3 regions of the Sphingobium sp. DN12 genome follow, and region 3 is predicted to be linked to each of the others. Evidence: predicted binding sites of a transcription regulator. Region 3 holds the regulator's gene; each other region holds the start of a gene.

Region 1 (5,340 bases), 230 kb from region 3:
CCAGCGGCCGGCCCTTGCCGTCGCAGACGGTGTGGAGCTTCGAGTTCAGGCCGCCCTTGGTGCGTCCGATACGTCTGGGAACATCCCCTTTTTGAGCAGGCTTGCCGCCGTCCGGTGTGCTTTCAGGTGGGTTGCATCTATCATCAACTGGTCGGGCTTGCCGCCCTTCGCCGCGAGGGCCGCGAAGATCTTGTTGAACACGCCGAGCCGGCTCCACCGGATGAAGCGGTTGTAGATCGTCTTCGGCGGGCCATAATCGGCAGGCGCATCGCGCCACCGCAGGCCGTTCCTGATCACGAAGATGATCCCGCTGATGATCCGACGGTCGTCCACCCGTGGCACCCCGTGCGATAGCGGAAAATATGGCTCGATCCGGCGCATCTGCGCTTCCGACAACCAGAGCAGGTCACTCATCACGACGTCTCCTCACGCCGTCATTGAATCAACCCTTCGCTATCACCGCAAGCGATTTAATAGGTCCTGAGCCTAGATTGGTGAAGCTTCGCGCCGCAAAAGCTTCTCTCTATATATATCTTGATGGCGCCCTACGCGCGCGTCCATCTCCACGGATGGACAGCGATACACTCCAGGTCGATTGGGCTGCCGGTGAAGTGGCCGATGGCGAGATGCGGATCCCGGCGACGTTCGAGGGCCTCTCAGGGATGCTCATTTTGTCTGAAGGCGAAATGCTAGCGGCAACCAAAGCTGCGGATGATGAAGTGCTGATAGCTTTCGGCGGGATGATCGGATGGATCGCCGATGCGGCCCAGAAGGCCTTCGCGCGGGGCGCCCTGGTCCAAGTCGATGGAAGTTTTCTGATGCTGATCGCCGCTGAAGACTTCAGTCTCACGCGACCAACGATCAACTAAAATGGCCCCGCCATTTCGGACGGGGCCAGTGAACGATCGATCGTGAAGACAAACCGTCGGGTCGCGCGAATCGGATAGCACATTTTGCAGCGCAGCGAATAACCCCAACGGGGTATGTCTCAGATCAGGATTGTGTCGCTGATCGCTTCCATCCCCATGCGGAAAATCGTTCGCGTTCCGGAGTATTTCTGGACGATGGAAATCGGGGAAGAAGCGCGCGCCATCTTCCCAACTGATCGTCTGCTCGACGGCGCAGGTACATGCTCTTCAACATGCGTCTAGCGACATGGTGAAGGACCGCACAAGGCGAAGGATCATGTTGGGATAGAGGGGGAGGGGACGCTCCACGCCAATGTCAGCGCTATCGTCTGCTGGGGGGGGCGATTAGCAGCGGGATGCCAACGTAATCGACGACATAGGACAAATGATCCAACGGTTCGGGCGGACTGTCGAAGCGGTCCATGATTTCATGTCGGAGGGCAGGCGAAGGTGGTTCGTCGTTATCGCATATGAGGTATTTCGCGGACGACTTGACCCCAAATACGCCCGCTGATTTTGACCGCGCACGGGACGCGCTTGGTAATAGTGGGGTGCGGCGCGCTATCTCCCGGATCGGCACATGATCGCCAAAATGTCGGCGCCGGATAACGCTCACTAGCCATGTCCATCACTCCATATATCTTCGCTTGTCAAAGCCAGGGACGAGTTGAGCATGGGTCAATTCTCAATGGAAATTTACGCCCTACCCGGGTCAATTCTCAGTGGAAACGAACACAGCTGCGGATTTCGTCAGCATCGAGGATGTGGGAAGGGCCGCGCCACCTGGCGCACCTCGCGCGGGGATCGTTGCCCGAATGGGACAGGACACTGAAGGTGGCTTGGTCGAAGCGTAGTGGAGATGGAGCCGTGTCCGTCAGGACCGCGCCAATTCGATGCTTCAGGAGAAGTTCTGTGCGGAAATTGGAGGTCCATCCTCGGCTTTTGAACCCGATTGGATGGCTTGCGCCAGGCTATGTTGAGGAAAGTCCCGTATTGAAGTTCATGATAAAATCCGTCTAGCCGCCAACCATCCCAACCGGCACTCGGCACGTGTCGCTCGAACGCGCCCTGCACGGGTCAGCCGATCTTCCCATGTCAGCACCACGGATTGGTAGATACTGGTCGTCGGCGTGCTACATCCGAAGCTCTGTTCTGTCTCGCAGGCGAAATAAAACGCCGCCGGAGCAAACTAAAACACGGGGCCAAGGTTCAGGGAGTTGCCAGCCAAAGGGGGGAAGGGTGGCACACTCAACCGAGAGGCCGAGCGTGGATATTCAAGCTGACGGTGGTGACTGATCAGGTTCCTCTCAGAAATCAGGTCGTCGGTTTTTCGCCGGCCCCTTCGTTCAGTGCGTTGGCGATCATAGCCGCAAGCGTCTCTTCAGCGCTGCGGCGGGCATTCGCATCCTTGCCGCCAAGATCATTGCGCAGCCATTGGGGCGCGCGCTCGACCGTCCGTTCGATGATCGCTTTCATATGGTCGTCCATGGTCATCGCCTATGAGCGTCAATGCGTATTGGCGCAATAGCGGGCGGTCACACGGCATCTCTCCAATTATCTGTGGATAACTCGCAGCGCCTCTTGCACGTTGCGTTCTTGATATGTTCTAGGCGTCGATCATGGAATCAGATGAGCCAGATCGCCCTTTAGCCGATGACCTTCACGTGCCCGAGGGCCGTGAGCGGCTGGGGCGCGCGCATCAGCTTCGCGTCGATATTTCCATCGCACTTTCGATGGCACCACTTTGGCTGCGCCGGGCTCTGTCCGATCGCAATTTTGCCCGTTCCCGCGGCGCGCGCCTCGATATCGTCGAGCGAATTGCCGCAGCCATCGAGCGGAGATTTACCGTTCAGTGGCGCGGCTCAGATGATGAAGGCCAAAATGCCCGTCCAGTTGAGGACGGCGGGCCGCTTTTTGGCGGACCAGATTTTTGTGACGCGCATCAGGCACATGCGCCACTGAAATCTCGATCAATTGACTCCGTGACAGTATCAGAGGAACATATAGAGAACACGTGAGTCTCATCCATCATGCCGACTGTCCCGCGCCCGGAAAGGCTGCAAGCCCTTATTGCCGAAATCCAGGCTATAGCGCCGGTTTCGCGGGCCGATGTGCCGTGCCTGCCCTTCGGTATTGCCGCCGTCGATGACCGCCTGGCAGCAGGCGGGCTGGTGCGCGCCGCGCTGCACGAGATTGCCGGCGACACCGGCGCGCTGGGCGATGACGCCGCCGCCACCCTCTTCACTGCGGGCATCGCGGCCAGAGCGTCGGAAGGCGATATTCTCTGGATCATGTCCCAGCCCGACCTGTTCGCGCCCGGCCTTGCCTGCGCCGGTGTACCGGCGACCCGGCTGATCCAGGTCGAAGCCGGCAAGGACGACCACGCTCTTGCCGTAATGGAAGAGGCGCTGCGCCATGGCGCACTGGCAGCCGTGGTATGCGAGGTTACCCGCATCGGCATGACCGCCACGCGTCGCCTGCAACTGGCGGCTGAGGAGGGAAACACCACGGCCCTGCTGCTGCGGCGCTGGCGACGGTCCGCGCAAGATCCGCTGGGCCAACCTTCCTCTGCGCTGACGCGCTGGCGCATCGGCTGTGCGCCGTCCGATCCCTTGCCGGTATCTGGCGTCGGTCGCTCGCGCTGGCAGGTGTCACTGGTGCGCCAGCGCGGCGGGGATCCTGATAACTGGCTACTGGAGGGCTGCGATGCGACGGGTCGCCTCGCTGTTCCTGCCGAGCCTCGCCGTCGATCGGCTGCGCCGAAACGAGGCGAGGACCGGCAGGCCGCCTGAACGGATATCTGCGCTCCAACTGCCCGTCCTTCCGCTCGAAGAGGAAGACGGCTCGTCCTGCTCCTGCCCACGTGGCGGCGGGTGGCGTCCTGGCGCGCGCTGGGCGCAGACTGCCGGGGCGGGCGCCGCGATGGGCACGCGCGAGGAACAAATCGATAGCCTGCCTGCGCATCAACGTCCCTCGCCGCGTGAACTCGGTCGCCGCTCGGAGGCGGCCGACAATCCGTTCAAATCGGGCAAGCAAGCGGCAGCGCCAAATCTGAAGCCCCTTGGACATGCGCAGCCAGACGCATCGCCGCTGGTCACCAGCATCCTTCACAAGCAGCGCATGGTGATCGCCGCACTCGACGCGCAAGCTGCAAGCCTTGGTCTCTTTTCCGGCATGCCGCTCACCCAGGCTAAAGCCATGGTGCCCGGCCTCGATACGCGCGACGCTGACCCGGTGGGAGATGTGCGGGAGCTGGAACGGCTCGCGCTGTTCGCCGTGCGGCGCTGGACGCCGACCGCACAGGTCAACGCGCCTGACGGGCTGCTCATGGACCTGACCGGCGTTGCCCATCTCTTCGGAGGCGAGCAGGCGATGGCGCGGCGGATCATCGGCTTTTGCCGTCGGATCGGGTTGGACGCGCGCATCGCTATAGCGGGCACGGCGGGCGCTGCCCATGCGCTCGCCCGCTATGGCAAAGAGCGCATTGCGATCTGCGACGTGCATGGGGAACTGGAAGCGATCAGCAGCTTGCCGGTAGCGGCACTGCGGCTCGATGACCGCCAGCGCAGCGCCGCCCAGCGCCTCGGGATCGAGCGCATCGCCGATCTCATCGCCATGCCGCGCGCGCCGCTCGGCCGCCGTTTTGGGGCCAGTCTGCTTCACCGGCTCGACCAGGCAATCGGGCGGGTTGGCGAGCCGCTCGTCGGCATTGTCCCATTCGAACTGCCGCAGGTGCTGCGGATCTTTGCCGAACCCATTGGCTCGGCTGAGACGATCGCGCGGGTCATGGCCGACCTTGCCGATGATCTGGCGCGGACATTGCGCGAACTGGGGCTTGGCGTGCGGCTTCTGCGTCTTGTTTGCGAGCGGGTGGACAAGGAAGAACAGATCGTCACGGTCGGGACCGCGCGCGGCACGCGCGACATCGGCCATATGCTGCGGCTGCTCGCGATGAAGATCGAGACCATCGATCCAGGCTTCGGCATCGAACGCATGCGGCTGCTCGCGTTGCGCAGCGAATCCCTGGCGCCCACGGCGATCGACGCCGATCTGGGGACGGGCGAAGCGGCGGATATCGCACTCCTCGTCGATCAGATCGTTGCTCGGCTGGGGCAGGGGGCCATTTACCGTCCGACCATGCGCGAGAGTGATGTACCCGAGCGCGGCGTTGGGCGCATCGCGCCACTGGCTGACGCTATGCCCTGGCCGACCTTATGGCCACGGCCCGCCCGCATTCTGCGGCGGCCAGAGCGGATCGACCATGTCATGGCCGAGCTTCCCGACCAGCCGCCACGCCGCTTCGTCTGGCGCGGGGTCGCCCATGTCGTGGTGCGGGCAGATGGACCGGAGCGTATTCGTGGAGAATGGTGGCGTCGGCGCGGCGAGAGCTATGCCGTGCGCGATTATTTCCGGGTGGAGAATGAGCGGGGCG
Region 2 (5,340 bases), 1.4 Mb from region 3:
AGATGACCCGGCCCTTGAAATCGACCGGCAGGGTCTCGCCCTTCTCCAGCATGTCGGCGATCCGCTTGTGCGCGGCGTCGCGGCCGGTCAGCATCTTGCCGTTCAGCAGCAGACGGTCGCCATGCTTCCAGCCCTGCACCTGTTCCGGCGTCAGATTGTCGAGATCGACGCGGATCGCTTCCTTGCTCGGCTTCCAGTCGACCTGCGGCCATTCGCTGAGCTTGGGCGCTTCCAGATAGGCCGGGCCGGAACCGTCGAGGGTGAAATGCGCATGGCGGGTCGCGGCGCAGTTCGGGATCATCGCCACCGGCTTGCCCGCCGCATGGCAGGGATAGTCGTGGATCTTGATGTCGAGCACGGTGGCCAGGCCACCCAGGCCCTGCGCGCCGATGCCCAGCGCATTGACCTTGTCGAACAGCTCGATGCGCAGTTCCTCGATCTTGTTCTGCGGGCCGCGGGCCTTCAGTTCGCCCATGTCGATCGGGTCCATCAGGCTTTCCTTGGCCAGCGCCACGGCCTTTTCCGCGGTGCCGCCGATGCCGATGCCCAGCATGCCGGGCGGGCACCAGCCGGCGCCCATCTGCGGCACCATTTCCAGCACCCAGTCGACGATCGAATCGCTGGGGTTCATCATCTTGAACTTGGTCTTGTTTTCGCTGCCGCCGCCCTTGGCCGCGACGTCGATGATCACCTTGTTACCCGGCACCATCTCGACATTCAGCACGCAGGGCGTGTTGTCCTTGGTGTTCTGGCGGCTGAAAGCGGGATCCTTCAGGATCGACGCGCGCAGGCGGTTCTCGGGGTTCAGATATGCGCGGCGCACGCCCTCGTCGATCACCTCCTGCATCGACCGGCTGTTATCGTCCAGCCGGCACTCCATGCCCCACTTTACGAAGACATTGACGATGCCGGTGTCCTGGCAGATCGGGCGGTGGCCTTCGGCGCACATGCGGCTGTTGGTCAGGATCTGGGCGATGGCGTCCTTCGCCGCCGGATTGGCTTCGGCCTCATAGGCCTTACCCAGTGCCCGGATATAATCCATCGGGTGATAGTAGGAAATGAACTGGAGTGCGTCGGCGACGCTCTCGATGAGGTCGGCGGTCTTGATGACGGTCATCTACCCTGGTCCCTATTCTTGCGGCCCGCCTCTGCACGGCAGGTCCCTGCAAGGCGGGGCTATAGGCCTTTGAGACGATGAGTCCAGAAGAGGGTTGCGGTTCAGGACGCAAGCGGCCCGTCGGCAAAGGGAAAATTCTGCCACCAGGGCTGCATCTCGCGCAGCACCCGCGCAAAGCTCGGCCGCGCCTCCAGCCGGTTCAGATAGGCGCCCAGCACCGGATGGCCGGCGCGCAGCGGCACGATCCTATCGGCATAATAAAGCGAGGGCGCCGCCGCGCAGTCGGCCAGCGACAGATGATCGCCCGCCGCCCAGCTCCGCCCCGCCAGCCGATCCTCCAGCACCGCATAGATGCTGCGCAGCGCCGCCACATTGGCCGTCACGCCATGGGGATCGCGCGCATCCGCGGGCCGCAGTCGGTCGGCGACCAGCGCCTGCATCGGCCCCATCACATAATTGTCGAACAACCGGTCCATCAGCCGCACCTCGATCGCCGCATCGCCATCGACCGGGATCGGGCGGAAGGTGCCGGGTTCGTGCCGGCCCAGATATTCGACGATGATGCTCGCCTCCGCGATCGTCGCGCCGCGCACCGGGTCGTGCAGCACGGGGAATTTGCCGAGCGGCCAGAGCGCCTGCCATTCGGCCAGGGCCGCTTCATCCTCCAGGATGCGCGGGGTGAAGGGCGTGCCATTTTCATGGAAGGCGATCAGCACCTTCCAGCAATAGGAGGAGAGGGGATGGTAATAGAGGATCATGCCTGCCTCCCGATCGCTGCGGATGGATTCGCCTGCCTTCCCATCATCATAGCGTATCGTGCGGTGATATGCAGGGGGGCGATAAAGGCAGCGATTCAACAGATTGTGGTCGCGTCCGCGCCTCTGCCCCCATGTCATGATTTTGTCGCCAATCGCGCGACGCGCGCATTTGCGTGGCAAGGCAAATTTATTTTTTAATTTCATGGGCCCCCCTTGTCTTTTCCAAGGCCCTTGGAAGTCCGCGCGTCGTTGCGCTATGGGGTGGCGTGTCAGCGACGAAACGAATCCCAGCGTCGATGAACCGAGTCCCCGAACTGTCATTTACCCTCTTGCGTGTCGGCGGGGCTGTGGCACTATCTGTGGTATCGGGACCAAGGGGGTCACCCAATAGATTGTGATTGCATTGTCGGACCTGCTTCCGGCGATATGGGGCTTTTGTCCTTGCGATCGGATCGGTTGACCCCATTTCTGTCCCGGCCCGATCGGGTTCATGCTATGATGCCTGGGTGCGCCCCGGCATTGCTGGACCGAATCGAACGGAACAGGAACAATCGGGGGCTCGCATGGACTTTCGAGATAGTGAACAAGGTGGAAACGGCGACGTGGCGACGGTAATGGACGAGCGTATCGAGGATCTGGTGGACAAGGCCGAGCCCAAGGCTGCCAAGGGCAAGGCGACCGAGTCCGCGTCGTCCAAGATTCATGAGCGTCGCTTTCATGTCGTGACGGATTCGTCGCGCGATGCGCTGCTGACCGAATTCGGCAAGGACACGCTGAACGATCGCTATCTGCTGCCCGGCGAGAGCTATCAGGATCTGTTCGCCCGCGTCGCCGCCGCCTATTCGGACGATGCCGACCATGCGCAGCGCGTCTATGACTATATTTCCAAGCTCTGGTTCATGCCGGCGACGCCCGTGCTGTCGAACGGCGGCACCGGCCGCGGCCTGCCGATCAGCTGCTATCTGAACTCGGTCGACGACAGCCTGGAAGGCATCGTCAATACCTGGAACGAGAATGTCTGGCTCGCCTCGCGCGGCGGCGGCATCGGCACCTATTGGGGCAGCGTGCGCGGCATCGGTGAGCCGGTCGGCCTCAACGGCAAGACCAGCGGCATCATCCCCTTCGTCCGCGTGATGGATTCGCTGACCTTGGCGATCAGCCAGGGCTCGCTGCGTCGCGGCTCGGCCGCCTGCTATCTCGACGTCTCCCACCCGGAGATCGAGGAGTTCCTGGAAATCCGCAAGACGAGCGGCGACTTCAACCGCAAGGCGCTCAACCTGCACCATGGCGTGCTGCTGACCGACGAGTTCATGGAAGCGGTGCGCGACGGCAGTGATTTCAACCTGCGCAGCCCCAAGGACCAGTCGGTGCGCGGCACCGTCAACGCCCGCGCCCTGTTCCAGAAGCTGGTCGAGGTCCGCCTCGCCACCGGTGAGCCCTATATCGTCTTCTCCGACACGGTGAACCGGATGATGCCCAAGCATCACCGCGACCTGGGGCTCAAGGTCTCGACGTCGAACCTCTGCTCGGAAATCACCCTGCCGACGGGTCGCGACCATCTCGGCCAGGATCGCACGGCGGTCTGCTGCCTCTCCTCGATGAACCTGGAAACCTGGGATCAGTGGAAGGATCATCCGACCTTCGCGGAAGACATCATGCGCTTCCTCGACAATGTGCTGCAGGACTATATCGACCGCGCCCCGCCGGAAATGGCCCGCGCCAAATATAGCGCCAGCCGCGAACGCTCGGTCGGCCTGGGCGTCATGGGCTTCCACAGCTTCCTGCAGGCACGCGGCATCCCGTTCGAAGGCGCCATGGCCAAGTCGTGGAACCTGCGCATCTTCAAGCATATCAACGCCAAGGTGAACGAGGCGTCGATGATGCTGGCGCAGGAGCGCGGGCCGTGCCCCGACGCCGCCGACCAGGGCGTGATGGAGCGCTTTTCCTGCAAGATGGCGATCGCGCCGACCGCGTCGATCTCGATCATCTGCGGTGGCACCTCGGCCTGTATCGAACCGATCCCGGCGAACATCTACACCCACAAGACGCTCTCGGGCAGCTTTGCGGTGAAGAACCCCTATCTGGAAAAGCTGCTGGTCGAAAAGGCCAAGGATTCGAGCGCCGTGTGGAACTCGATCCTGGAACGCGGCGGCTCGGTCCAGCATCTCGACTTCCTGACCCAGGAAGAAAAGGATGTGTACAAGACCAGCTTCGAGATCGACCAGCGCTGGCTGCTCGAACTGGCGGCCGATCGTACCCCCTATATCGACCAGGCCCAGTCGCTGAACCTGTTCATCCCGGCCGATGTCGAGAAGTGGGATCTGCTGATGCTCCACTTCCGCGCCTGGGAACTGGGCATCAAGTCGCTCTATTATCTGCGCTCCAAGTCGGTGCAGCGCGCCGGCTTTGCCGGTGGCGTGGAAGCGGACAACACGATCGACGCCCCCAAGTTCGAGATCGGCGAGACCACCGACTATGACGAGTGCCTCGCCTGCCAGTGATCAGATTCCCTCTCCCTGTGGGAGAGGGAGGGAGCCGCGCAGCGGCGGAAGGGTGAGGGCGATGCGCAATTACCGCGATCTGCCTTCAGGGGCCGTGGATCAGGCCCGCGCTCTCCGCCGTAACGCCACGGAGGCTGAAAAACGTCTCTGGCGTGCCTTGCGTGAACAGCTTCCGACCGTGAAATTCCGCCGCCAGGTGCCCCATGGTGCCTATGTCGCGGATTTCCTCTGTTTTTCTGGCAAGCTGGTCGTCGAGGTCGATGGCGCAAGTCATGCGGAGAGCGCTGAGCAAGATGCTGTCCGAACCCGTTATTTCGAGACCCAGGGCTATCAGATCCTGCGTTTCTGGAACCATGAAGTCATGGAAAATACCGAAGGCGTCGTAGCGGTCATCGCGGCGCGTCTCTCGCCCTCACCCTCCCACGCCTGACGGCGCGGGCCCCTCCCTCTCCCGATGGGAGAGGGGAAGAAAAGATTTCGCGGAGTAACCCATATGCCCCTTCTTCAAGCCTCCAAGGTCTACAAGCCCTTCGAATATCCCTGGGCCTATGAATTTTGGAAGCGCCAGCAGCAGCTCCACTGGCTGCCCGAGGAAGTGCCTCTGGGCGAGGATTGCCGTGACTGGGCGCAGAAGCTCAGCGATCATGAGCGCAACCTGCTGACCCAGATTTTCCGCTTCTTCACCCAGGCCGACGTGGAAGTGCAGGATTGCTACCACGAGAAGTACGGCCGCGTGTTCAAGCCGACCGAGATCAAGATGATGCTGACCGCGTTCAGCAACATGGAAACGGTCCATATCGCCGCCTACTCGCACCTGCTCGACACGATCGGCATGCCCGAAAGCGAATATTCGGCCTTCCTCCAATATAAGGAGATGAAGGACAAGCATGATTATCTCGCCCAGTTCGGGGTCGACACGGACGAGGATATCGCCAAGACGCTGGCGATGTTCGGCGGCTTCACC
Region 3 (5,340 bases):
AGCATGGCAATCGCGCTGCCTCGTCCAAGGCGGGGGCCGCCGACACGCTCGAAGCGCTGGGCCTCGACCTCGATCGCGCCGCCGCCACGGCGGAAGCGACGCTCAAGGATCTGGGCATCTGCTTCCTGTTCGCGCAAAATTATCACCCTGCGCTCAAGCGCCTCGGCCCGATCCGCCGGTCGATTGGCGAACGCACCATCTTCAACCTGATGGGGCCGCTCGCCAATCCCGCCAATGTCCGCCGCCAACTGGTCGGCATCGCCCGCCCCGCTTACGTCCCCATCTATGCCGATGCGCTCGGCCAGCTTGGCGCCACCCATGCGATGATCGTGTCGGGCGACGAAGGGCTCGACGAACTCTCGCTCGCCGGCGGCAACGACATTGCCGAGGTGACGGCCGACGGCGTGGTCGCGATGCGCCGCCTGACCGCCGCGGACCTCGGCCTCTCGACCCATCCCGTCACCGCCATTCGCGGCGGCGACCCGGCCCATAATGCTGCGGCGCTCCGCGCCCTGCTCCAGGGCGAGGCCGGTGCCTATCGCGACGCCGTGCTGCTCAACGCCGCCGCCGCTTTGGTGGTGGCCGATGCCGCCCATGATTTCCAGGAAGGCGTCGAACAGGCCGCCGAAGCGATCGACAACGGCCTTGCCAACGCACTCCTCAATTGCTGGATTGCCTATCAATGACCAACAAGCTCATCGAAATCTGCGATTTCAAGCGCGAGGATGTCGCCCGCCGCAAGGCCGCGACGACGATCGCCTCGCTCCACGCCCGCGCCAGCGAGCAGACCCCGCCGCGCGGCTTCCGCAGGGCACTGGACGATGCCGCCCGCTCGGGCTTCGGCCTGATCGCCGAAGTGAAGAAGGCCAGCCCGTCCAAGGGGCTGATCCGCGCCGATTTCGATCCGCCGGCCCATGCGGTGGCCTATGCCGCCGGCGGCGCCGCCTGCCTTTCGGTGCTGACCGACGAGCCCTATTTCCAGGGCCATGACGATTATCTGATGGCCGCCCGCTCGGCCTGCGCGCTGCCGGCGCTGCGCAAGGATTTCATCGTCGATCCCTGGCAGATCCTCGAAAGCCGCGCGCTCGGCGCCGACGCGATCCTGATCATCGTCGCCGCGCTGGACGACGGCCAGATGCAGGAGATAGAGGACGCGGCGCTCGGCCTTGGCATGGATGCCCTGGTCGAGGTGCATGACGAGGCCGAACTGGAACGCGCGCTCAAGCTCCGCTCGCGCCTGATCGGCGTCAACAACCGCGATCTGCGCGACTTCAGCGTCGATTTCGCTCGCACCTATGAACTGGTGGGCAAGGCGCCCGACGGCTGCACTTTTGTCGCCGAAAGCGGCCTTGGTTCGCATGCCGACCTCACCGCCATGGCCGATCATGGCGTGCGCTGCTTCCTGGTCGGCGAAACGCTGATGCGCCAGGCCGATGTCGAGGCGGCGACCCGCAACCTGCTGACGGGCGCATGACCGGCCTCACCCATCTGGACGAGGATGGCGCCGCTCGCATGGTCGATGTCTCGGCCAAGGCTGTGACCGCGCGCGAGGCGGTGGCCGCCGGGCGCATCACCATGGCCGCCGACGCTGCGCAGGCGATCGCCGCCGGCCTCGTCAAGAAGGGGGATGTGCTGGCCGTTGCCCGTGTCGCCGGCATCATGGCGGCCAAGCGCACCGCCGAACTGATCCCGCTCTGCCATCCGATCCCGCTGAGCGCCGTCACCATCGACTTTGCCCTGCACGACGACGGCGTCACCGTCACCGCGACCGCGCGCACCGCCGGCCAGACCGGGGTGGAGATGGAGGCGCTGACCGCCGCGACCGCCGCGCTCCTGACCGTCTATGACATGGCCAAGGCGCTCGATAAGGGCATGATAATCGGCGATGTTCGCCTGCTCGCCAAGCGCGGCGGCAAGTCGGGCGACTGGACCGCGCCGGAGCAAGCTGGCCGATGAGCCTGATGCCGATCGCGGACGCGCAGGCGCGGCTCCTTGCCCTTGCCGATCCGTTGCCGGCCGAACATGTGCCCGTCTCCGCCTGCGCCGGTCGCTGGCTCGCCACCGACATCACCGCGCTCCGCGACCAGCCCTGGGCCGATCTTTCCGCGATGGACGGCTATGCCGTGCGCGCATCCGAAGGCGCCGGACCGTGGCAGCTGGTCGCCACCAGCAGCGCGGGCGACGCCGATATCCCGCCCCTGCAACCGGGCCAGGCTTGCCGCATCTTCACTGGCGCGCCCTTGCCGGCCGGCGCCGATGCGATCCTGATCCAGGAAAATGCCACGCGCGCCGGCGACAAACTGACCGCGCATGACGGCATATTGACGCCCGGCAGGCATGTCCGCCCGCTCGGTTCCGATTTCCGCGCCGGCACGCTGCTGGTCAGCGCAGGCAGCCGCCTCACGCCGGGCCAGATCGCGCTTGCCGTCCTTGGCGGCCATGGCAGCCTGCCCGTCAGCGCCCGGCCCCGCATCGCCCTGCTCTCGACCGGCAATGAACTTGTGCCCCCCGGCGCGCCGACGCCGCCGGGCTATCTCCCCTCCTCCAACGCGCCGATGCTGGCCGCGCTGCTCGCCGCCCTGCCCTGCGAGGTGATCGACCTCGGCATCGTGCCCGACGATCTCTCCGCCATGACGCAGGCGCTGGAACAGGCGTCACAGGCCGACATCATCGTCTCGACCGGCGGCGCCTCGGTCGGCGACCATGACTATGTCCGCCCCGCCTTCGCGGCCGCCGGCGGCACGCTCGATTTCTACAAGATCGCGATGCGGCCGGGGAAGCCGCTGATGGCCGGGCGCCTGGGGAACGCCACCTTTCTCGGCCTGCCGGGCAATCCGGTTTCCGCCTTCGTCACCGGCACCCTCTTCCTCTGCCCGCTGGTCCGCCATCTCGCCGGATCGCGCGCGCCGCTGCCGCCGGTCGTGCAGGCCCGCCTTGCGGCCCCACTCGGCCCAACGGCGGAGCGCGACGATTATCTGCGCGCCTATCGCGGGGCCGACGGCATCGTCTCGGTCACATCGCAGGACAGCGCCGCCACCGCCGCCATGGCGCTGGCCGACTGTCTGATCCGCCGGCCGGCCGGCTCAGCCCCCGCCATTGCCGGCGACATGGTCGACATCATCCCCCTGACCGCCTGACTATCTGACTGCCTGACCGGCAAAAGCGGCGCATGGCTTAACGCGCTTGACTTGCCCCTTTCCGTTTCCTATGCGTTCTTCATTCGTTCCATGGAGGACCGCCGATGTTGACGCCTAAGCAGCAGGAATTGCTGAGCTTCATTCAGACCCGGCTGGAAGAAGGCGGCGTGTCCCCTTCGTTCGAGGAGATGAAGGACGCGCTCGACCTGCGCTCCAAGTCCGGCATCCACCGGCTGATCAATGCGCTGGAGGAACGGGGCTTCATCCGTCGCCTGCCTAACCGCGCCCGCGCGCTCGAAGTGTTGAAGCTGCCCGATGCGATGCACCGCGCCCCCGCGCCGGCCATTCCGACGCCCAAGGTGTCGGCTCCGGCCGTGCTGCTGCCGACCGCCGCCAATGACGTGATCGAAATCCCGCTGCACGGCCGCATCGCCGCCGGCGTGCCGATCGAGGCGATGGAAAGCCATACCATGCTCTCCGTCCCCGCCGCCTTGCTCGGCTCGGGCGACCATTATGCGCTCGAAGTGTCGGGGGACTCGATGATGGAGGCCGGCATTCTCGACGGCGACTTCGCGCTGATCCAGCGCACCGATGTCGCGCGCGAGGGCCAGATCGTCGTCGCCCTGATCGACGACGCCGAAGCGACGCTCAAATATTTCCGCCGCGAAGGCAGCCGGGTCCGGCTCGATCCCGCCAATGCCGCCTATGAACCGCAGATCTACGATACGCGCCAGGTCCGCATCCAAGGCAAGCTCGCCGGCCTGCTGCGCCGCTACAACTGACCCGGTGAGCGGCGGAGCAGCGTTCCGTCGCCCCGTCCCGTCCGATCCGGGATGGGCAGCCCCCTGCAGCCATGATAGCATGGCGCTGCGTTACAGGGGGTCTGGCTCATGTCCTATTTGCGCTCCATCTGTCCGATCATCGTCCTGTCATGCGCTTCTCCTGCGATCGCGCAGGATGACGAACAGACCCTCGCCCCTTTCCGCAGCCTGATCGAAACGCGCCTAGCCGCGCTCAAGAGCGGCGATATCGCGAAATATATGGCGATGCTCGACAAGGATTATGTCGTCATTTCCGATCTGGGCGAGCGGCGCACCCGCGCCGACCTGCCCGCCTATCTGCCGACCATCTCCAACCCGTCGCGCAGCTATGCCATCCAGTCGATCCATGCCCGCATCATCGACGACATCGCCCTGGTCGATGCCGAGATCCGGGAAGACATGGCCGATGCCGTCGGCGGCTGGCACGAAAGCGATATCTTTGTGCGCCAGGGCAGTCGCTGGCTCTATCTGCACCGGCAGGACAGTTCGATCCTCTATCCCCCCGCGCCCGTGCCGACCGATGCCGACCCGCTCGATGATTATGTCGGCCAATATCGCTCGGCAGCCGGCCTGACGGACATCATCACCGTGCACGACGGCACGCTCTACGGCCAATCGACGCCACAGGATGCGCCGACTGCCCTGATCCATGTCGGTCCGGGCGCCTTCGCCATCCCCGGCGGCGCGGACCTGCTGGTCTTCACCCGCTCGCCCACCGGCACAGTGACCGGCCTGATCGGCCACCTCACCAGCGGCCAGATATCAACCTCCGCCAAACTGCCCTGACACCCGTCGCCGCACCGCCGGTCGCACGATCCACGGATGCGCGTCGCCGGGCCGATGGACGGTGTGAACTTTGCCGCTTTCAAGGCCAATCGACAGGCCGCCGGTGCGGGATAGCAGCCGGCGGTCGATTTTCATCCAGCGCGGTCGGCACCACCAGGGCAGGCCCCGGTCGCTGATGACGATATCGGCCGCCGCGCAGTCCCGCTCCAATATCGGGCGATCGACCAGCATCGCATTGCGGGTCACCAGCAAGCGCCAGTCGTGCCCGCCCCGCGGCAACGTCACCGCGCACAGATCGGTCGAACAGCGTGCCTGCTTCATCTTCGCGATCGCCTCCAGCGTCCCGTCATAGCCCGCACTCTCGCTCAGCACGTCGCGGACATAGTCGCCCGCCCCCTCGCGCAGCAGCGCCATCGTCCCCGCCGGCGTCCGCACCGCGACATGCCGCCCGTCGCCCGTCACCACGATATCGGGCGGCGCCAGCAGCGCGATGCCGATCAGACCAACCGCCACCGGCCCAAGCCCCAGCCAGCGCCAGCGACTGCGCCAGAGCAGGCACCAGAGGCCTCCCACCACGATGATCCCGAAAATCCAGC

The links. The regulator LexA, encoded in region 3, represses DNA repair genes until DNA is damaged. The targets are predictions, from matches to a motif close to GTTCCNCNCTTGTTCT.
Region 1: ACI6S0_RS06650 (DUF6771 family protein) is a predicted target of LexA. The motif match lies at 2,496-2,511, and genes of this name have one in related genera.
Region 2: ACI6S0_RS21980 (ribonucleoside-diphosphate reductase subunit alpha) is a predicted target of LexA. The motif match lies at 2,456-2,471, and genes of this name have one in related genera.

The regions. Positions count from the first base shown of each region.
Region 1 covers NZ_CP173717.1:1,385,423-1,390,762, forward strand. Annotated here, with positions in the region: one part of gene ACI6S0_RS06640 (IS5 family transposase) at 1-81, opposite strand, end outside; one part of gene ACI6S0_RS06640 (IS5 family transposase) at 81-414, opposite strand; gene ACI6S0_RS06645 (hypothetical protein) at 492-869, shown strand; gene ACI6S0_RS06650 (DUF6771 family protein) at 2,223-2,396, opposite strand; gene ACI6S0_RS06655 (hypothetical protein) at 2,528-2,926, shown strand; gene ACI6S0_RS06660 (ImuA family protein) at 2,939-3,700, shown strand; gene ACI6S0_RS06665 (DUF6504 family protein) at 3,615-5,340, shown strand, end outside.
Region 2 covers NZ_CP173717.1:4,617,888-4,623,227, forward strand. Annotated here, with positions in the region: gene ACI6S0_RS21970 (fumarate hydratase) at 1-1,117, opposite strand, end outside; gene ACI6S0_RS21975 (glutathione S-transferase family protein) at 1,219-1,875, opposite strand; gene ACI6S0_RS21980 (ribonucleoside-diphosphate reductase subunit alpha) at 2,490-4,376, shown strand; gene ACI6S0_RS21985 (endonuclease domain-containing protein) at 4,438-4,806, shown strand; gene ACI6S0_RS21990 (ribonucleotide-diphosphate reductase subunit beta) at 4,870-5,340, shown strand, end outside.
Region 3 covers NZ_CP173717.1:1,155,351-1,160,690, reverse strand. Annotated here, with positions in the region: gene trpD (anthranilate phosphoribosyltransferase) at 1-686, shown strand, start outside; gene trpC (indole-3-glycerol phosphate synthase TrpC) at 683-1,474, shown strand; gene moaC (cyclic pyranopterin monophosphate synthase MoaC) at 1,471-1,956, shown strand; gene ACI6S0_RS05495 (molybdopterin molybdotransferase MoeA) at 1,953-3,137, shown strand; gene lexA (transcriptional repressor LexA) at 3,242-3,919, shown strand; gene ACI6S0_RS05485 (DUF4440 domain-containing protein) at 4,028-4,744, shown strand; gene ACI6S0_RS05480 (ComEC/Rec2 family competence protein) at 4,721-5,340, opposite strand, start outside.